Regions from separate parts of the Arsenicicoccus sp. UBA2120 genome, predicted to be linked through region 2. Evidence: riboswitches for the same ligand, from Rfam matches in the RefSeq annotation. Region 2 holds a riboswitch; the other holds the start of a gene.
What was found. A riboswitch is a leader RNA that binds a small molecule or an ion and turns the genes downstream of it on or off. The one in region 2 is predicted to bind cyclic di-AMP.
Positions count from the first base shown of each region.

Region 1 (3,728 bases), on a different contig from region 2:
GCAGGCCGCCGCGTCGGCGCCCGTGGAGGCGATGACCCGGGCGGTCAGCGCCGAGGGGTTGAGGCCGTGCTCGGCCACCGTGACCCAGTAGCTGTCGACCGCCCCCACGTGCCGCGGGTCGGGGTCGCCGCGCCACCGGATCATGAACCGCTCGGCGATCGAGCGGCCGCGGTCGACCTCGCGCTGAGGGACGGCGGGCAGGTCCTCGCCCCGCGCGGACTGCGCGATGAAGGACATGGCCATCACCGAGGCCCGGGCGAGGTCCTCGCGGGCCTGCGTCGCGTCGATGTCGAGCAGCGGGTGGAAGCCCCAGACGGGGGCGAGCTGGGCGAGGGCGCTCTGCACGTCGACCCGCACGTCACCGGTGCGCACCGGCAGCGGGAAGGGCTCGGCGGGCGGCAGGCCGGGGTGCAGCGCCTCGTCGACGAGCAGCCCCCACACCTGCTCGAACGGCACGTGGCCGACGAGCTCGCGCAGGTCGACCCCGCGATAGCGCAGGATGCCGCTGTCGCGATCGGCCTCGGCGATCTCGGTGACGAAGTCGGCTGTGCCGCCCACCTCGCGGTCACCCACCCGTGCGCTTGACCCGCGGCGTCATACGGCGTCTGGGGGTCGGCCGGACCCGCTTGTCGAGGTCGTAACCGTCGATGAGGGCCTGCAACGTCTTCTTCTTGCTCGTCGGGTGCGAAGCGACGGGCGTGTCCCCGTTGAACACGACGAAGAGCCGCTGGTCCCCGTCGAAGACGGTGAGGACCGAGCCGTCGACGAGGTGGTGGGCGTGCTCGAGGGCGCGCCGGCGGGCGCTGCTGCGCGCCACCTGCCGCTCGGCGAGCTCGCGCGCGGGCTCCTTGCCGTGCTTGACCGCCTCGTAGACGATCGGGCCGTACTTGACGCCGAGCTTGACCAGGTTGTTGACGGCGCCGACCTTGCCTCGTGCCATGACGGACCTCCTCAGGACGCGGTGACCGGGTCAGCCTAGTCTCGGGGTATGACGCAGAACGACGTGACCGACCCGCGGGCGACGGACGAGCAGGGCCAGGGGACGCGCGGCGCGGGGGTGCAGGGCATCCGGCGGGTCGACTACGCCGGCACGGGTCTGGACGAGGCGACGCTGGGGGACAGCCCCTGGTCGCTCGCGTCGACCTGGCTCGCGGAGGCCGTCGCCCACGACGCGTCCAGCGGCGGGCACACCGAGCCCGACTGCCTCGACCTGGCCACGGTCGGTGCGGACGGCCTCCCGGACGTGCGTCCCGTCCTGATGAAGTTCTTCACGCCCGCCGGTCCGGGGTTCATCACCGACAGCGGCTCCACCAAGGCGCGCCAGATCGGCGAGCAGCCGCGGGTGGCGGCGACGCTGCGCTGGTCCGCGCTCTACCGCGTCATCAGGTTCCGGGGTCGGGCGGTGCCGCTGGACGGGGACGAGCTCGAGGGCTACTGGCGCACCCGGCCCTGGGGCTCCCAGGTCAGCGCCTGGGCGTCCGAGCAGTCCTCGCCGGTCGACGGCCGGGAGGAGCTGCAGCGGCGGTATGCCGAGCAGGCCGCCCGCTTCACCCGTGACGGTGAGGAGGCCGAGATCCCGATGCCGCCGTCCTTCTGCGGCTGGCGGATCGCGTGCGACCAGATCGAGTTCTGGGCCGGTCAGCCGTCGCGCCTGCACGACCGCATCGCCTACGAGAGGGTGGGGGAGGGCGACCTCGACGACGCCGCGTCCTGGCGGCGGCACCGCAAGATGCCCTGATCTGCCCGATCCTGCCCGTCCTCGTGCCGGGCGGCGCTGCGTCGTGCGCGGCGCAAAGCAAGTCCACAGGCGCGCGTGGCAGGCTTGACCCGTGACTGACCTGATCGACACGACCGAGATGTACCTCCGCACGATCTACGAGCTGGAGGAAGAGGGCGTGAAGCCCCTGCGCGCCCGCATCGCCGAGCGACTCGGTCACGCCGGGCCGACGGTGTCCCAGACGGTCGCCCGCATGGAGCGGGACGGTCTGCTGCACGTGGCCGGCAGCCGCGAGATCGAGCTGTCCGCCGACGGTCGGCTTCGGGCGATGCGCGTGATGCGCAAGCACCGCCTCGCCGAGCGCCTGCTCCTGGACGTGATCGGCCTGGAGTGGGAGCACGTCCACGACGAGGCCTGCCGCTGGGAGCACGTGATGAGCGAGCGGGTCGAGCGCAAGATCCTCGGCCTCATCGGCGACGACCACGTCTCGCCGTACGGCAACCCGATCCCCGGTCTGGACGAGCTGGGGTCGGTCGGCACGGACGGCAAGGACCCCGGACTGGTCCCGCTGCACTCCGTCGTGGATGGTTCCGTGACCTCCGTCACAGTCACGGTCCGTCGGATCGGCGAGCCGGTGCAGGTGGATCACGAGGCTCTCGGCCTGCTGACGGCCGCTGGAGCGCTGCCCGGTGGCCGGGTTCGGGTGACCTCGGAGGGCGACCGGGTGATCGTCGTGGGCGTGAATTCCACTGACTCGCAGGGGGTTTCGCTCCCGGTGGATGTGGCGAGCCATGTGTTCGTGGACACCGTGACGTCCGACTGAGAGTGGTTATCGCACGCATGTGTGTCCGGTGCGGGCACTAGCAGCCGTACCCACGGAGGGCGCCTGTGATTCACCTGCCTGTGATCTGAACGTGACAATCCCGGGGGTGTCCGTTACCTTCTTTCACGGCCCTTCTCCCCCTGGAGGGGCTGCAGCAGGAGACGCCGAGTCCTGTCACTTCTGCTGTTCTGCTTATTCCGCTGACAGGAGCGGGGGACCCACCTTGGCGCGCAAGCGTCCCGGGGTGAAGCCACGAGAGTGGCCGGGCCATACCTTTCCGCCCGAACCCGACAGCTAACTTCGTAGGCGTTCGAGAGGTCAACTGTGTCCATTAGCACCCCCGGTCGGCACCGCGCTGCCGACGTCTCCTCCGCCAGTCTCCTGATCAAGGCGGCCAAGCACGCCGCCGCGCCGGCCACCAAGGTCGCGGGTGTCGTCGCCGCCACCGGTGGCATGGTCATCGCCGCGTCGATGCCCGCCACGGCCGCCCCGGCCGCTGCCGCTGCTCCGGTCAGCGTCGCTGCCCCCTCCGTCGCCGCCGTCGGCCAGCTCGGCCGCGTCTCGCTCGCCGGGGTCAAGAAGTCCAAGCTCAAGAAGGTCCGCGGCACCGTCACCAAGCGCACCGCCGTCAAGCGCAAGAAGGCCACGGTCAAGCGCAAGCGCTACTCGACCAAGCGCAAGTACACCCGCACCTCGCGCACCTACCGTCGCACCGCGGTGCGACGCGTCAACCGCACCTACACCCGCGCCTCCCGCACCGCCGTGCGCCGCACCGTCGCGCGCAAGGTCGTCAAGAAGGCCGCCAACCCAGCTCCGCGCGCCGTCGCCGGCGGTGGGGTGCTCCGCACCGCCGCGAGCCTGTCCGGCATCTACTACCGCTACGGCGGCACCACCAGGGCCGGCTTCGACTGCTCGGGCTTCACCAGCTATGTCTTCCGCGCCAACGGCAAGTCCATCCCGCGCACCGCTGCCGCTCAGCAGCGCGCGACCCGTCGCGTGTCCTCCCCGCAGCCCGGCGACCTCGTGTTCTTCGGCTCCCCGGCCTTCCACGTGGGCATCTACGCCGGCGGCGGCATGATGTACGACTCGCCGCGCACCGGCCGCACCACGGGCCTGCACAAGATCTGGAGCAAGAACGTGAGCTACGGCCGCGCCTGATCGGTCGAGCCTCTCGAGCAGCACGACGAA
Region 1 is NZ_DCYC01000109.1:27,296-31,023, forward strand. Features, by position in the region: partial or broken gene B2P18_RS18495 (citrate synthase 2) at 1-558, opposite strand, end outside; gene B2P18_RS18500 (hypothetical protein) at 566-940, opposite strand; gene B2P18_RS18505 (pyridoxine/pyridoxamine 5'-phosphate oxidase) at 989-1,738, shown strand; gene B2P18_RS18510 (metal-dependent transcriptional regulator) at 1,830-2,540, shown strand; cyclic di-AMP (ydaO/yuaA leader) riboswitch at 2,720-2,864, shown strand; gene B2P18_RS18515 (C40 family peptidase) at 2,865-3,698, shown strand.
Region 1: it holds a riboswitch for cyclic di-AMP, as region 2 does, so the genes downstream of both, B2P18_RS18515 (C40 family peptidase) here and B2P18_RS06140 (transglycosylase family protein) in region 2, are expected to answer to the same signal.

Region 2 (17,242 bases):
GTGGGATGCGTCACATCTACGTCGTGAGCGTGTCAGTTCGCGTCGGAAACCACATGTTCGGACGCGCACAAGCGTGTGGGGGTCGACCCGATCGGGTCGACCCCCACACGTGAGGTGATGCGTGCCTGAGGCTCGCGTCAGCTGGCCGGGGCCATGAGCTTGGCCCAGGTGACCGGACCGGGGTAGCCGCTCACGTCGGAGCCGCTCCAGCCCAGGGACTTCTGGAAGGCCGCGACCGCCGCCTTGTCCACCTGGGTGAACGTCGGGCCCGCGCCGACCTTGTAGAAGCTGCCGAAGCCGTGCGCCTGCAGGCGCTTGCCCAGCAGGGTCACCGCGGCGTCCTTGTCGCCCAGCACGAACGCGCTGGCGCCGGGGTAGGACGAGGCCGAGCCCTGCGAGGTGGCCTTGGTGGTCGAGCGCTTGGTGGTCGCGCGCTTCGGCGCGGCCTGCTCGACGACCTTCTTGGAGGTGGAGCGCTTGGTGCTGCGCGGCTCCGAGGAGGACACGACCTTGCGCTCGGTGGAGCGCGAGGCGCGCGAGGTCGTGGCCGGGCTGCTGCTGTCGGCGCCGCCGCCGCTGCGGGTCAGACCCGCCTTGCGGGAGCAGACGGGCCAGGCGCCGGGGCCCTGAGCGGCCAGGACGCGCTTGGCGACCCGGATCTGCTCGGCCTTGGACGCCGAGGCGGCCGAGCCGGAGCCGCCGTAGGCGCGCCAGGTGCTGCCCTTGAACTGCAGCCCACCCTGGTAGCCGTTGCCGGTGTTGATGGACCAGTTGCCGCCGGACTCGCAGGCAGCGACGCGGTCCCAGACGCCGTCTGCGGCCTGAGCGTTGCCGGCGGTGGCGATGCCGCCGCCGACGGTGAGGGCAGCGGTGGCGAGGCCCGTCGTGGCCCAGCGGGCGGTGCGACGGGTCGAGGAGATGGCGTGACGAGGTGCGTAGCGCACAGAGATCCTTTCCTGACGACGCCTGTGAAGTGAGCTGTCGGGTTCGGACGGTCAGGTGTCCGGCCGCAGTAGCGGCTTCACCCCAAGACCTGCTCGCGCAGGTCGGCACACGCTGCTCTCGCAGCTCGTGAGTGGGTCCTCCACCAGCACCCCAGGACCCGGACGATGGATGGTGTCCGGCGACGATGCCCGTCGGGTGCTGCTCGGCGCAGCGGGCATGTCCTACATGTGAATTCGGGTCTATACAGTTGTGCCCCGAGACGGGGGATGGCCCCCGCGACACACCTCGACCGGGTCCTGCGGACGTCGGCCTACGGCGCTCGTCGACCATAGGCACGTCGCGCCGGCGATCCCAAACCCAGGCCCCCGTCTCGGCGTGTTTACCCCCCACCTGGTGGATCGGGACGACGACGTCTCCACCCCACCTGGACGCCGACCAGGGGTGTTATCACCCGCGCGGCGCCGGCTCGGACCTCAGAACTGCCAGTCCACCGTGCGGCCGGTCAGCGGGTCGCCCTGCAGCGGCCACCACACCGGCACGCCGTGCCGCAGGAGCGCCCACAGCCCCAGCCCGAGCACGGCGGCCACGAGCAGCGCCGTCACGATCTCCCGGGTGAGCTGCCCCGGGGTGAGGCCTCGCATGAGCATGCGCGAGCCGCGTCGCAGCGACACCCCGCCCGCGCCCCACCAGCAGGACCAGCACCCCACGAGGGCTCCGACCGCCAGCGGCACGGCCCCGGTCGGCGCCTGCGGGACACCGACGAGCGAGCTGCCCAACGACACCGCGAACATCACGGCCACGGTCACGAGGATCCCGAGCAGCCCGGTGGCGAGCGTACTCACGGCGGCGGCCAGCAGCTGGAAGGGGCTGCGGGCGACCGCCACCGCGACGTCGGTCCCGCGCGCCCCGCCCGCCTCGTGGCGCCGCAGCACGGTCGCGGTGACCGAACGGTCGACCGTGCGCGCCAGCACCGACCACACCAGCGCCAGCCCCACGGCGATCATCGGCCAGGTCGTAGCCAGCGCCGCGACGGCTCCGGTGAGGCCGATCAGCTGGGCCGTGCGGGCCGGCTTGCCGACGCGCGGGTCTCCCACCGGCACCGGCGGCCGCTGGTCCTGACGGGGCTCCAGGCCGTATGCCGATCCCCCGGCGCCAGGCGGGGTCGTCGCAGCAGCGGGAGGGAAGGTCTGGGCGACGGGCTGGCCCGCGGGGTGGACCGAGGCAGCAGGACGCGACGGCGCCAGGCTCGGCGGTGCCGAGGCCGGCGGCGCCATCCGCGGCGTGCGACGGATCGGTGCGTAGGGCGACGCTCCGGCGAGAGGCCGACCCGCCTGCCCCTCGCCTGCCAGACCCGCGGCGAGCCCTGCCGCACCGCCGGCGGCACCACCCAGCGGGACGGCCGGCATCACGCGCGTCGACCCCTGGCGCGGTGGCTGCTGTCCCGCGAGCTCCGTTCGGGCAGCGAGGGACTCGGTGGGCGGCGCGATGGTCTGGGTCACGGCGGGGAGCACCTCGGTGCGGCCGCTCGGGCCGGTCGCCAGGTGCGGGGCCTCCCCGTGCGCGAGCTGCTCCAGGGCAGCCAGCACCGTGCCTGCCGACGGCCGGTGGGCGGGGTCGGGCGCGAGCGCCGCGGCCAGCAGCGGTCGCATCCGCTCGTCGACCCCCGTGAGGTCGTGCTGCCCGGACCGCACGCGGTCGAGGATGACGTCGACCCGGCCTCGCCCGAACGGCGGGGCGCCGGTGGCGGCATACGCGAGGGTGGACGCCCAGCCCCACCAGTCCGTGGCCTCGGTGACCGGCGCGCCCTCGAGCACCTCCGGGGAGAGATAGCCGGGGGTCCCCATGACGAGCCCGGTGCTGGTGAGCCGCACGTCGTCCGCGACGTGCGCGATGCCGAAGTCGATGACCACCGGGTCGTCGTCGACGACCAGCACGTTGCCGGGCTTGAGGTCGCGGTGGACCACACCGGCGGCGTGGATGGCGCCGAGCGCCTCGTGCAGCCCGCGCGCCAGGCGCAGCAGGGCCTCGCCACGGAACGGTCCGTGAGCGGTGACGTAGTCGTCGAGCGGCGGCCCGGGCGCGTAGCGCGTCACGATGTAGGGCCGCGCCCCCTCGGGATCGGCGTCGAGCACCGCAGCCACGCGGGGGTGCTGCACCCGCTCCAGCGTCGTGACCTCGCGCGCCAACCGGGCCCGCGCGTCGGGGTCACCGGCGATGTGCGGGCGCAGGGCCTTGATGGCGACGGCCCGGCCCGCGCGGTCCAGGCCGAGATAGACGACACCCATGCCGCCCTCCCCCAGCAGGCCGGCCAGGCGATAGGGACCGAGGGTGTCGTAGGCCGCGGGCAGCCCGGCGGGCGGCGTGGTCGACGACGTGCTCATGCCCTCCACGGTACGTGCTCGTGGTGAACCGTCGCTGAGACCACCCGCCGCCCGGGGTGACGGTCCGGCTACTACTGGCTGCTACTGGTTGATGTAGCCGACCAGGTGGTCGCGCTCGTCCTGCAGCTGGCTGATCCGGTGCTTGACCACGTCGCCGATGGTGACGATCGCCGCGAGCCGGCCGTCCTCGATGACGGGGACGTGGCGGATGCGGCGCGCGGTCATCGACCCGGCGAGGTCCTCGATCTCGTCGCCGAAGGAGCAGGTGTGCACCTCGACGGTCATGATCGTGGAGACCGGCTCCTGCAGGACCCCGGCCCCGGACCGGCCCAGGTGCCGCACCACGTCGCGCTCGCTGACGATGCCGGAGACGCTCGTGCCGTCGTCGCTGACGACGACCGCGCCGATGTTGTGGTCGGCGAGGAGCGTGAGCAGCTCGCCGACGGTGGCGTCCGGTCGCATGGTGACGACGTCGGAGCCCTTGGACTTGACCACGTCGGAGATCTTCATGTCGAGACCCTAGGCCCCTGCCCCCGCGCGCGCCAGAGGGACCCCCGCCTAGAGTGGCACTGCGCCGGGTAGGTGCAGGACCGGCGTGCCCGTCGGCCCGTCATACGACACCCGGCCCGCACGCCAGGATGCCCAGGCGCACCACGACGACCCGGGCGACACCAGAGGAGCTGATCGCACCATGGCGGACACCGCCGCACGGTACGACTTCGTGATCGCAGCCAACCGCCTCCCCGTGGACCGCGTCGTCGGCGAGGACGGGCAGGTCGAGTGGCACCGCAGCCCCGGCGGCCTCGTGACGGCCATGGAGTCCGTCATGAGCGGGCGCGACGGTGTCTGGGTGGGGTGGGCCGGCGAGCCCGGCGAGGCGCCGGAGCCCTTTGACGAGGCGGGCATGCGGCTGCATCCCGTGCCCCTGTCCGAGGACGAGATCCAGGGCTACTACGAAGGATTCAGCAACGACACGCTGTGGCCGATCTATCACGACGTGATCGTCCCCGCCCAGTTCCACCGCAAGTGGTGGCATCAGTACCGCGAGGTCAACGAGCGGTTCGCCAAGACCCTCGCCGAGGTCGCCGAGGAGGGCGCGACGGTCTGGGTGCACGACTACCAGCTGCAGCTCGTGCCGGCCTTCCTGCGTCAGCTGCGACCGGACCTGCGGATCGGCTGGTTCGACCACATCCCCTTCCCGCCGGTCGAGCTGTTCGGACAGCTCCCCTGGCGCCAGGGGATCCTCGAGGGTCTGCTCGGCGCGGACTTCCTCGGCTTCCAGCGCCCCGGGGACGCCGAGAACTTCCTGCGCGCCTGCCGTCGCTACCTCGGTATGACGGTCAAGGGTGACGTCATCCACGTCGGCAAGGCGACCGGCGGGCACGACGTGCGCGCCGCCGCGGTGCCGATCTCGGTGGACTTCTCGAGCATGGACGAGCTGTCCCGCCGCCCCGAGATCAAGAAGCGTGCCAAGGAGATTCGCGAGTCGCTCGGCAACCCGAGCGCGCTCCTGCTCGGCATCGACCGGCTCGACTACACCAAGGGCATCCGGCACCGGCTCAAGGCCTACGAGGAGCTCCTCAAGGACGGCTCGCTCGACGGCGCCGACACGACCTTCATCCAGATCGCGACGCCGAGCCGCGAGCGCATCGACGCCTACATCGACCTGCGGGAGCACGTCGAGGGCGCGGTGGGGCGCATCAACGGCAACTACTCCGCGATCGGCTCCCCCGCCATGGAGTACCTCCACCAGGGCTACGGCCGCGAGGAGCTCGCCGCACTCTTCCTCGCCGCGGACGTGATGGTCGTGACGCCGCTGCGCGACGGCATGAACCTCGTTGCCAAGGAATACATCTCGTGCCGCCACGACAACGGCGGGGCGCTGCTGCTCTCGGAGTTCACGGGCGCCGCGGAGGAGCTGCGCGAGGCCTTCATGGTCAACCCGCACGACGTCATCGGCCTCAAGCGCACGATCATGGACGCCATCAACTCCTCCCCCCAGGAGCGCTCGCGCCGCATGAAGGCCCTGCGTCGCCGGGTCCGCCGCAACGACGTGCAGCACTGGGCCTCTGCCTTCCTCGACGCCCTCGAGGCCGCCCCGCACAAGCCGTCACGGCACGGGCCGCAGACCGAGCAGGCGCAGCGGCGCGAGCAGGAGGAGCGGGCCCAGCGCGAGGAGGACGCCCGTGGCGCCCAGGCCGCGCGCGAGGCGGAGCGTCGGTCCGAGCGGGACGAGCGCGACGAGCGGGACGAGCGCGACGAGCGCGACGGCAACGGCCGTGACGGCAAGGACGGGCGCTGACGATGGACGCACAGCTGCAGTCAGCGATCGACGAGCTCGCCTCTCGCGCAACGATCGTCGTGGCGACGGACTTCGACGGCGTCCTGTCGCCGCTCGTCGAGGACCCCATGGCGGCCCGCCCCCTGCCCGGCACGGTGGAGGCGCTGCGCGCCTTGGCTCGTATGCCGAGAACCACGGTGGCCGCCGTCTCCGGACGGGACCTCGAGACCCTCGGCGCCCTGACCGGCCTGGTTGACCTCCCGGACGACGAGCGCGTGGTGCTGGTCGGGAGCCACGGCGCCCAGACCTCGCGCCCCGAGGCCGGCGTCCATGCGCTCAGCGACGCCCAGACCATGGCCCTGCGGGCGCTCGACGCGGCGCTGACGGCGATCGTCGAGGCCCACCCGGGCACCCGCATCGAGCGCAAGCCCGCCGCGGTGGTCCTGCACACGCGCGGCGTCGAGCAGTCGGTGGCCGACTCGGCCACCGCCGACACCGTGGCCATGGCGTCCCAGCACTCCAAGGCCCACGTCATGCCCGGCAAGTGCGTGGTCGAGCTCTCGGTCGTGGACAGCGACAAGGGCTCTGCCCTGGTCGATCTCGCGGCGTGGTGCGGAGCGGACGCGGTCTACTACGCCGGCGACGACGTGACCGACGAGCGGGCCTTCGCCCGGCTCGGCGACGCCGACCTGACCCTCAAGGTCGGCGAGGGCGACACCGTGGCCCGGCACCGCGTGGCGTCACCGCAGGAGGCCGCCGAGGTCCTGGAGGCGTTGGTCGAGGCGCGGGCCCGTCATACGGCCTGAGCCCCTCCCCCAAGCTCCCCAAGGCCCCAGATCGTGAGGGTTTCCTCCAAGAATCGTGGAGGAGACACTCACGATCCTGCAGGAGCGGGACCTGCAGGGGGGCGGCGCGCGGCCGGGGCCGTCGAGGCGCGGACGACCAGCTCCGGCTGGAAGAGGTACTCGGTGCGCGGCACGGGGTTGCCGGCGATCTCGTCGAGCAGCGAGCGCACCGCGGCCTCCCCCATCGTCACGACCGCCTGGTGCACGGTGGTGAGCGGAGGGTTGGTGAAGGCCATCAGCGCCGAGTCGTCGTAGCCGATCACGGAGACGTCCTCGGGGACCCGCAGCCCGCGGGCCCGCGCCGCGCGGATCGCCCCGAGCGCCATCAGGTCCGACCCGCACACGATCGCCGTGCACCCCTTGCCGATCAGTCGGGTCGCGGCAGACGCACCGCCCTCGACGCTGAACAACGTGGCCTCGATGAGGGAGTCGACGTCGGTGCGGCCCAGCTGCCTCGCCATCACCGCGCGGTAGCCCTCGATCTTGCGGATCACCGGGACGTAGCGCTCGGGACCGACGGCGAGACCGATCTCGGTGTGCCCCAGCTGGATCAGGTGGGTGAGCGAGAGCTCCATGGACGCCACGTCGTCGTTGGACAGGAACGGCGCGTCGATCCCCGGGTAGTAGCCGTTGACGAGCACCAGCGGCAGCCCGGCGTCGCGCAGCCGCTGGTAGCGGTCCGGGCTGGTCGTCGTGTCGGCGTGCTGCCCACTGGCCACGATCATCCCGGCGACGCCGCGGTCGAGCAGCATCTCGGTGTAGTCGTCCTCGTGCATGCCGCCGGGCGTCTGGGTGCACAGCACCGGGGTGTAGCCGTGCACCGCGAGCGCCGTCTCGATGATCTGCGCGAGGACGGGAAAGATCGGGTTGTCGAGCTCGGGGACGATGAGGCCCACGAGGCCGGCCGTCTTGCGCCGCAGCTGCAGCGGCCGCTCGTAGCCCAGCACGTCCAGCGCCGTCAGCACCGACTGACGCGTCGACTCCGCGACGTAGGGCTTGTTGTTGAGGACACGGCTGACCGTCGCCTCGCTCACCTTGGCGTGAGCGGCGATGTCCACCAGGCGTGGTGGTCGCATGTGGTCTCCCTCGAGGACGGTCAGTCGGGTGGGTGCCGGCGTCGTGACGGCCCGCGTCACCAGGGCGTCTCCGGAGCTCCGGGCCAGACCCACACCGACACCCCCGGCCCGTCCGCCGCGAGGGTGATCGTGCCACCCTCGCGACCCAGGCGGGTGCCGTATGCCGCGACCGCCGCCTCGACGCCGGGGAGGTGACGCGTCGAGAGCCGGATGGGGGCGTGGGCGCCCCTGGACACGTGCACCAGGGCCGTCTGGTCGGGGTGCTCCCGCAGGAAGGTCAGCGAGTCGCCGTCGGCGTGGACCCACCGCAGACCACCTCGGCGCAGCGCCACGTGGTCGACCCGCAGGCGCACCAGTGCCTGATAGGCCTCGAAGATGTCTGTGTCCCAGCAGGACTCGTCCCACGGCATGGGTCGGCGTCCGTCCTCGCCCGAGTCACCCTCCATGCCCACCTCGTCCCCGTAGGTGATCATCGGGATGCCCGGCATCGTCAGCAGCAGCCCGGCCGCGGCGACCACCTGCCGGGCGTCCTCGCCGACGAGGGTGCGGACACGAGTGGTGTCGTGGCTCCCGAGCAGGGTGAAGGAGTGGGCGCGCACGGTCCAGGGGGACTGCGCCATGAAGTCGTCCACCGTCTCGCGGACGGCCTCGCCCCCGAGCCGGGGCACCCTGAGCGGAGATCCGAGGAACTTGGGGGCGAATCCCTTGTCCCGCAACCAGGTCCACACGGGCCGCGTGAATCCCGCGTAGTTCATCGCACCGTGCCACCCGTCCCCACGGATGTCGGTGCTGAAGTCGTGGACGTGCTCACCGACCAGGAGCGACCCCGGCGCGGCCTCGTCCACGGCCCTGCGCATCTCGCGGGCCACGGCGTGGTTGTGGTCCTGGGCGCCGTGACGTCCGGTCATGTTGGCGACGTCGACGCGCCACCCGTCCAGGGCGTAGGGCTGCGCCAGCCAGCGCCGCACGACGCCGTCGGGGTCGACGAGCACGCGACGCCACAGCTCGTCGCTGTCGTAGTTGAGCTTGGGCAGCGACGGGACGCCCAGCCAGGAGACGTAGCCGCCGTCGTCGCCCCACAGGTAGAACCAGCGCTCCGGCGAGTCGGGCTGCGCCACAGCGGTCTCGAACCACTCGTGCCGAGCGCCGGTGTGATTGGTCGTGAAGTCCCCGAGGACGCGCAGGCCGCGCCGGTGGGCCTCGAGGGTGAGCCGGGCCAGCGCGTCGTCGCCGCCCAGCAGCGGGTCCACGTGCTGGAAGGTGTCGGCGTCGTACCGGTGGTTGGACCGTCCGGGGAAGAAGGGGGTCAGGTAGAGCACGTCCACGCCGAGGCGCTCGAGGTGGTCGAGATGCTCGCGTATGCCGTCCAGGTCGCCACCGTAGAGCTGGTCGCCGATGATGCGACGGTCCCGCGTGACCGGCTCCTCCCAGCGGGCGGGGACGGCCCACTCGGGCGTGGGGCGCGCGTCCGCCCCGGCGGACCGAGCGAAGCGGTCGGGAAAGACCTGGTAGACGACGGCGTCGAGCGCCCACTCGGGCGGCGGGGCGTCGGTCGCGACCAGGCGGAAGTCCGCGGCGTCCGGGACGTCGCGGTCGTGCAGACCCGTGCCGTTGAGCCACTGGTAGCCGGCGGGTCCGCCGGAGAGCAGGAAGCGGTAGCCCGTCACGGGGTTGTGGACGACCACCTCGGCCTGCCACCACGTCTCGTGCTCGTCCTCGTGGACCACGACAGCGTCGACGTAGCGGCTCTCACCGTCGGGGGTGGTGCGGACGTGCACCGTCGTGACGCGGTCCGAGGCGTCCTCGGGCGCTGGCACCCGCAGCCGGATCTGGACCGTCTGGCCGAGCGCCGGGGCCTGGGTGGACACGTACAGCGGTGAGCCGTCGTGGTGGGGCTGGTCGAGCAGCCCCACCACGACGGTGTCCTCGGTGAGGGCCCGGGTCACTTCACCGAGCCCTGGGTGAGGCCGCCGACGAGCTGCTTCTGGAACAGCGCGTACAGAGCCATCACGGGAAGGGAGCACAGCAGCGAGCCGGCGGCGAAGAAGCCGAACTTCTCGTTGGCGTCACGTCCCTTGGACAGGGCGCGGAGCCCGACGGCCAGGGTCTGGTTGTCGACGTCCGTCAGGAAGACGCTGGCGAGCATGAACTCGCCGAACAGTCCGACGAAGGTGATCATGAACACCGTCACGAGGATCGGCATGGCCAGGCGCAGGATCATCGTGAAGAAGACCCGCGCGTGGCTGGCGCCGTCCACGATCGCCGCCTCGTCCATCTCCTTGGGCACCGTGTCGAAGTAGCCCTTGAGCAGCCACACGTTGCCCATGGCCCCACCGAGGTAGGCCAGGATGAGGCCCCACGAGGTGTTGAGCCCGAACTCCGGCATGACGTCGGAGATCTTGGCGAAGGTGATGTACATCGCCACGAGCCCGAGCGTCGCGGGAAAGAGCTGCAGCAGGAGCAGGCCGAGCATGCCCTCACGACGCCCGCGGAAGCGCATGCGCGAGAAGGCGTACGACGCGCACGCCGAGATGAAGGTGCACAGGAGCGCGCCGACACCGCAGATCAGCACCGAGTTCTTGAACCAGCTCCAGTAAGGACGGCTCGGGTCCGCGCCGAGGGACTTGAAGTTCTCCAACGAGAAGTGTCGCGGGATCAGGTCCGACGAGGCCAGCTGGCCCGACGGGTTGAGGGCCGCGGAGACGAGGAACAGGATCGGGAACAGCGCCCAGACGAGGGCGATGATGCCGAGCACGTGTCGCCACCACTGGGACCCGCCCTCGGCCCCGCCTGCCCGCGGCTTGGTGAGCTGCTGCTTCTCCTCCGGGGGGAGGGTGGCCGCCACCGGGCCGCGGACGTCTCCCACGCCGGCCGTGCTGTTCGTTCCGGGGTTCAGCTGGCTCATCACTGCACCTCTTCCAGGGACTTGGTGGCGCGGAACCCGGGCAGGGCCTGGATCGCCACGAGCGCGAAGATCACGACGGCCACGGCGGATGCGAGACCGTAGTTGGGGGCCGCGCCCGAGAAGGCCAGGCGGTAGGCGTACGTCACGAGCAGGTCGGTGCTGCCCATGCCCGCGCTGCCCCCCTCGAAGGGACCGCCCTCGGTGAGCAGGTAGATGAGGGTGAAGTTGTTGAAGTTGAAGCCGTAGGACGCGATCAGCAGCGGTCCCACGGCCACCATCAGCAGCGGCATGGTGATCCGCGTGAGGGTCTGGAAGGAGCCTGCCCCGTCGATCTTGGCGGCCTCCTTGACGTCGCTCGGGATCGACTGCAGCGCACCGGTGCACAGCAGGAACATGTACGGGAAGCCCAGCCACAGGTTGGTGATCAGGATGGCGACCTTGGCCCAGAACCCGTCCCCGATCCAGTCGATGTTGAGGCCGGTCAGGGTGTTGATGAGCCCGTAGTCCTGGTTGAACATGCCTCGCCACAGGAGCGCGGTCACGAACACGGGGATGGCGTACGGGAGGATCAGCAGGGTGCGGTAGACCGCCTTGCCCTTGAGGTTGGGCGAGTTGAACAGCAGGGCGATCAGCATCCCGAGGACGAAGGTGGAGATGACCGTGCCGCCCGCGAAGATGATGTTCCAGACGAACATCTTGAGGAACCCGGAGCGCATAGTGGAGTCGCTGAAGATCGTCGCGTAGTTCTTGGTACCGACGTTCTCCTGCCAGCCCTGGGAGAAGGACTGGCCGGAGCCGTCGGTCGCGACGTACTTGCTGTCCTGGGGCTTGTAGGTCAGCTTGCTCTTGGTGTCCGTCAGCGTGTCCGAGGCGGCGTCGTAGGTGATGGTCGCCCGGCCCTCGTACGCCGCCGAGAGACCCTGCATCTTGATGCCGCTGCCGTCCTTGCTGGGGACGGCGAACTGGCCGAGGTCCTTGGACCGCGCGTTGGCCTGCCGGCCCGTGAGGACCGTGTAGCCCTTGGCCTTCGTGATCTTGCCCAGCGCCGACTTCTCGACGTCGCTGTCGGCGAGGTCCGTCAGACCGTTCACGTCGCCGACGACGCTCTTGCCCTGCGGGTCCGTCAGCAGGAGGGACAGGGCGCCCGTCGTGGGGTCCGTGCCCTCCTTGACCGCCACGCTGGCCTTGTAGCGGGTCGAGCCAGGCACGACCTGGACGGAGTTGGCGACGATCTGCTTGACCGCCTCGTCCTTGGTGCCGAGGTGACCGTCACCGTAGTTGGTGAAGGACACCATGATCGTGAAGATGATGGGCCACACCTGCAGCGCCAGCAGGCAGAGCATTCCGGGGAGCAGGTACTTCATGGGCACGGCACGGCGGGTCGCGTAGACCGCGAGGATGCACAGGCCGACGAAGGCCACCGTGCTCACGCCGAGCCACATGCCCTGGGCCGACATGCGCGTCGCGATCCAGAAGACGAGCGCCATCGCCAGCGCGATGCCACCCCACTTCAGGACCAGCGCGGGGGCCGAGGTCCGAGACATAGGAGGGTCCTAACCAGTACGTCGTCGTAAAGGGGGTGGTGCAGGCATGCCGGCCCGCAGGGCGCGAGCCGGCATACCTGTCATGCGGGGCTCGGTCAGCCCTTGGCGATGTTGGTGGTGATCTCCTTGGCAGCGGCGTCCAGGCGAGCCTTGGGCTGGGCCTTGCCGGAGATGATGTCGGCGGTGGCGAGGCCGAAAGGCTCCCACACGGCGTTCATGGCCGGGATGTTGGGCATCGGAGCGCCGTCCTTGCCCGCCTCGAACCACGCCTTGATGTCCGGGTTGGACGCCGCGACCTCGTCGTAGGCCTCCTTGAGGGCCGGCGGGCGCTGCCCGGCCTCGAAGAGCGCCAGCTGGAGGTCCTTGCGCGGCACGTAGTTGGTGACGAACTCCTGCGCCATCTGCGCGTTCTTGGCCTTGGCCGAGACGTAGAACATCTGGACCCCGCTGAACGGCTTCATCGCGCTGCCGCCCTCGAGGGACGGGAGGTTCGAGATGGCGTACTTGACGCCGGCCTTCTTGGCGGGGGGGACCGACCAGGGGCCGGTGATCATGAACGGCACCTTGCCGGTGCCGAACAGCTGGTCCATGTTGGTGTCGTCGACGTTGGTCGACAGGACCTTCTGCTGGCCGAGCTTGGCGAGGACCTCGCCGCCCTTGACCGAGCCGGCGCTGTTGACCAGGACCTGCTTGGGGTCGTAGTCGCCGTTGGCGCCCTTGGCGAAGATGCCACCACCCTCGAAGGCCGAGAGGTAGGGGTAGGAGTAGTAGGCGTTGCCCTTCTTGCCCACGAACTGGATGAGCGGCTGCGTCGCCTTGCCGGCCTTGACCAGCTCCTGGCCCTTGGCGACGAGCTCGTCCATGGTCTTGGGGGCGTCGGGGGCGAGCGCGGTGTTGCGCAGCAGGCCGATGTTCTCGATGGCGTAGGGGACGCCGTAGATCTGGTTGTTGAACTTGGTGCCGGCCATGGCCTGCGGCAGGAACTTGTCCTGGGTGGCCTGGTCGAGCTGGATCGGGCTCACGGTGCCGTTCTGCACGAGCTCACCGGCCCAGTCGTGGGCGCCCACGACGATGTCCGGGCCCTTGCCCACCTTGGTGGCGTCCTTGAACTGCTGGCGGGTGTCGGTGGCGATCTGGACGGCGACCTTCACGCCGTTCTCCTCGCCGAAGGCCTGCGCGTACTTGGTGACGGCGGGGGCGCGGTCGGCGTCGGACCAGATCACGAGGTCGGCGTTGGCGTCGCGCGCCGCGTCCTTGGTGCTCATCGTGGTCGGTGCGGCGGCCGTGGCACCAGCGCTGGACGAGGCGGAGGCCGAACCGGCAGGCGTGGTGCTGGACGAGGTCGTGGTGGCGCCACCGCCGCCACAGGCGGTCATGAGCAGAGCTGAGGCACCGACGACGGCGACGGGCCCGAATGCACGCTTGTGCATGTCATCTCCCTTGATGTTGGTCTCACGCGAAGTGCGCGTTGGCAAGATCTTGCAGCATCGCCCGGTGGTTTGCAAGAAGTTGCAGGGAACCCGGGTCTAGAACGGTCCTAAACCGTTGCAGCCCCCTAGATCAGGGTCAGAGCAGGTCGACAGAGCTGCAACCTGTTGCATACTGGCCCGAGCGACAACGACGTCCGCCACCTCATCGGCAACGCCGGATCGCCTCCTGGAGCCCGCCGGGTTCCAGGACCCCCTTTACAACGGATCGTCCGGCACGTTCCTGCCGGTGAAGGAAGGCAGACCATGGCAACGGTCAAGTTCGACAACGCAACCCGTCTCTACCCGGGCAACGACAAGCCCAGCGTGGACCGGCTCAACATCGACATCGAGGACGGCGAGTTCCTCGTCCTCGTCGGTCCCTCCGGATGCGGCAAGTCCACGTCGCTGCGCATGCTCGCCGGCCTCGAGGAGGTCAACGGCGGCAAGATCTGGATCGGCGACCGCGACGTCACCAACCTTTCCCCCAAGGACCGCGACGTGGCGATGGTCTTCCAGAACTACGCGCTCTACCCCCACATGAGCGTCGCCGACAACATGGGCTTCGCGCTCAAGATCGCCGGCGTCGACAAGGGTGAGATCCGCAAGCGCGTCGAGGAGGCCGCCAAGATCCTCGACCTCGAGCAGTACCTCGAGCGCAAGCCCAAGGCCCTGTCCGGTGGCCAGCGTCAGCGCGTGGCCATGGGCCGCGCCATCGTCCGCAACCCGCAGGTCTTCCTCATGGACGAGCCGCTGTCCAACCTGGACGCCAAGCTGCGCGTCCAGACCCGCACGCAGATCGCCTCGCTGCAGCGTCGCCTCGGCGTCACCACCGTCTACGTCACCCACGACCAGGTCGAGGCCATGACGATGGGCGACCGCGTCGCGGTCCTCAAGGACGGCATCCTGCAGCAGTGCGACTCCCCGCGCCGCATGTACGACCACCCGGACAACGTCTTCGTCGCCGGCTTCATCGGCTCCCCCGCCATGAACATCATGGAGGTCCCGGTCGCCGACGGTGGGGTCCGCCTCGGGCAGCACACCACCCCGGTCCCCCGCGACGCGCTCAACGACGCCGGCCGCAAGGTGATCATGGGCGTCCGTCCCGAGGACCTCGAGCTGTCCAACGAGGGCCTGCCCGTGACCGTCGACGTCGTCGAGGAGCTCGGCGCGGATGCCTACGTCTACGGCTCCACCGACGACGCCCACGGCTCGGGCCAGATCATCGCCCGCGTCGACGGCCGCCGCCCCCCGATGAAGGGCGAGCAGGTCTTCTTCGCGCCCAAGGCGGACCACATCCACCTGTTCGACAGCGAGTCGGGCCTGCGCCTCAACGACTGACCCACCTCAGGTAGTCACATCCACCCGAGCTAGCACGCCAGGCGGATGTGACCGACCCAGGCGGATCCCCAGCGCGAGCGGCGGTCACCCCACAGCGGGGCGGCCGCCGCTCGCGGCAGTCGACCCTACGGTCAGGGCGCCGGGGTGAGGGGCTTGTCCTTGAACCACGGCTGGGCGGCCTTTGTGTAGGTCCCGTCCCGCTTGGCGATCGCGAGCCAGCCGTCCACGACCTCCTCCCAGACGACGTCGCCCTGCGGCAGGAGATAGCCCTTCTGGGAGAAGTCGAAGGGCTTGTCGGGGTGCACCGCGCACAGCCGCGCACAGCTGCGGGTGCGTCGACGCCACCCACACCGTCTCGGAGGCGTCCGTGGTCATGACGTCGGCCCGGCCCGCGATGATCTCGTCGAAGATCGTGTTGTTGTCCTTCCACCGGATGATCCTCCCCTGCGGGTAGTGCTTGACCGCGAACTTCTCGTTGGTGCCGCCGATGGGTGTGATCGACCGGACGCCGGGCCTGTTGATCTCCGCCACGGTGTCGTAGTTGGCGACCTTGCTGCACAACGTGATCGGCGTCTTGCCCTCGGTCAGCAACGGCTCGGTGAAGAAGGCCTGCTGCAGCCGGTCGGTGCTGATCGAGATGCCACCCATCCCGGTGTCGCACCGAGCCGTGAAGTCCGGCATGAGCGTCTTTCACGTCGTCGGGACCCACTCGACCTTGACGCCGAGCCGTGCGGCCAGGTCCTGCGCCATGGTCACGTCGATGCCGCTGTAGGCACCCGTCCGTGGGTCCTTGTAGGTGAAGGGGCGGTAGGCCCCGGTGGTGCAGACGCGCACGCTGCCTCACGGATGCGAATCACGGTGGCCCTCCTCGGCATACGGCGGTGTGTGCCGTTGAACCTAGACCCCCCGGTCGCGCCGCGACGAGGCTCGTCTCGCCCGCCAAGATGTGGCAACCGACGCCGGACCGGGTGTTCTGCCACGATGGGGGGATGGCGCTCGAGATCACCGCGGTCCGCCCCGACCCCGCCCTGCTGGACCTGCCCTGGTCCACCCCCCTGGAGGACTGGCCCGAGGAGCGGCTGGCTGCGCTCCCCCGCGGCATCTCCCGGCACATCGTGCGGTTCTTGCGCGCCCCCGAGGGCGTGATCGCGATCAAGGAGATCAAGGACGAGATCGCGTTCCGCGAGTACCACATGCTCCGTGCGCTCAACCGGCTCATGATCCCGTGCGTGCGCCCCTACGGCGTGGTCAGCGGACGGGTGGGCGCCGACGGCGAGCCCCTCGACTCCTGCCTGATCACCCACCACCTGCAGTACTCCCTGCCGTTCCGCGCGCTGTTCAGCCAGACCCTGCGCCCCGACACCGCGACCCGCCTCATCGACGCCCTCGCCGTGCTGCTCGTGCGCCTCCACCTGCAGGGCTTCTGGTGGGGCGACGTGTCGCTGTCCAACACGCTCTTCCGGCGCGACGCGGGGGCCTTCGCGGCGTACGTCGTCGACGCGGAGACGGGCGAGCTGCGCGACCGGCTGTCCGACGGGCAGCGCGACCACGACCTCGACATCGCCCGGGTCAACATCGCCGGCGAGCTGATGGACCTCGAGGCCGGCGGGCTGCTGCCCGAGGGCAACGACCCCGTCGAGATCTCCAACCAGATCATGGCCCGCTACACCCAGCTGTGGCACGAGCTGACGGGCGTCGAGTCCTACAACGTCGGCGAGCGGTGGCGCGTCGACGAGCGGATCCGACAGCTCAACCAGCTCGGCTTCGACGTGGACGAGCTGGCCATGTCCACCGACATCGACGGGACCACGCTGCGCATCCAGCCCAAGGTCGTCGACGCCGGTCACCACAGCCGCCGCCTCCTGCGCCTGACGGGTCTCGACGTCGAGGAGAACCAGGCCCGCCGCCTGCTCAACGACCTCGACGCCTATCGCGCGGCGCTGGACGTGCAGGGCGAGGACGAGGCCATCACCGCCACGCGCTGGCTCAACGAGATCTTCCTGCCGATCACCCGCGCCATCCCCGCCGACCTGCGCGGCAAGCTCGAGCCCGCCGAGCTCTTCCACGAGCTGCTCGAGCACCGGTGGTACCTCTCCGAGCGCAACGGCCACGACGTGCCGATCGGGCAGGCGATGGCCGACTACATCCTGACGATCCTGCCGACCAAGCCGGTCGAGGAGACCGTCGTCGGCGTCGACACGGTGGAGATGCCGGTCGTCGCGCACCTGGACGACTGACTCGTCACAGATCGTGATCACCTGGGGGCATTCACGCACGAGGGGCGCCCTGCCGGTCCTATGCTTCGCGTGAAGCCATCACGAGGAGTGATCATGACCGACAACAGCAACAACCCGTATGCCGGACCGCCCGCCGGCTCGACGCCGTCAGGCTCGTCGCCGTACGGCGCCACCACGCCCGAGCCTTCGGCCTACGGCCAGGCAGGGGCGTACGGGCAGGC
Region 2 is NZ_DCYC01000042.1:4,131-21,372, forward strand. Features, by position in the region: gene B2P18_RS06140 (transglycosylase family protein) at 138-944, opposite strand; cyclic di-AMP (ydaO/yuaA leader) riboswitch at 949-1,136, opposite strand; gene B2P18_RS06145 (serine/threonine-protein kinase) at 1,419-3,326, opposite strand; gene B2P18_RS06150 (CBS domain-containing protein) at 3,408-3,836, opposite strand; gene B2P18_RS06155 (alpha,alpha-trehalose-phosphate synthase (UDP-forming)) at 4,018-5,628, shown strand; gene otsB (trehalose-phosphatase) at 5,631-6,413, shown strand; gene B2P18_RS06165 (LacI family DNA-binding transcriptional regulator) at 6,482-7,528, opposite strand; gene B2P18_RS06170 (glycoside hydrolase family 13 protein) at 7,585-9,474, opposite strand; gene B2P18_RS06175 (sugar ABC transporter permease) at 9,471-10,433, opposite strand; gene B2P18_RS06180 (ABC transporter permease subunit) at 10,433-11,977, opposite strand; gene B2P18_RS06185 (sugar ABC transporter substrate-binding protein) at 12,073-13,407, opposite strand; gene B2P18_RS06190 (ABC transporter ATP-binding protein) at 13,711-14,784, shown strand; gene B2P18_RS06195 (hypothetical protein) at 14,916-15,089, opposite strand; gene B2P18_RS18875 (transporter substrate-binding domain-containing protein) at 15,475-15,618, opposite strand; gene B2P18_RS06205 (DUF4032 domain-containing protein) at 15,774-17,021, shown strand; gene B2P18_RS06210 (RDD family protein) at 17,115-17,242, shown strand, end outside.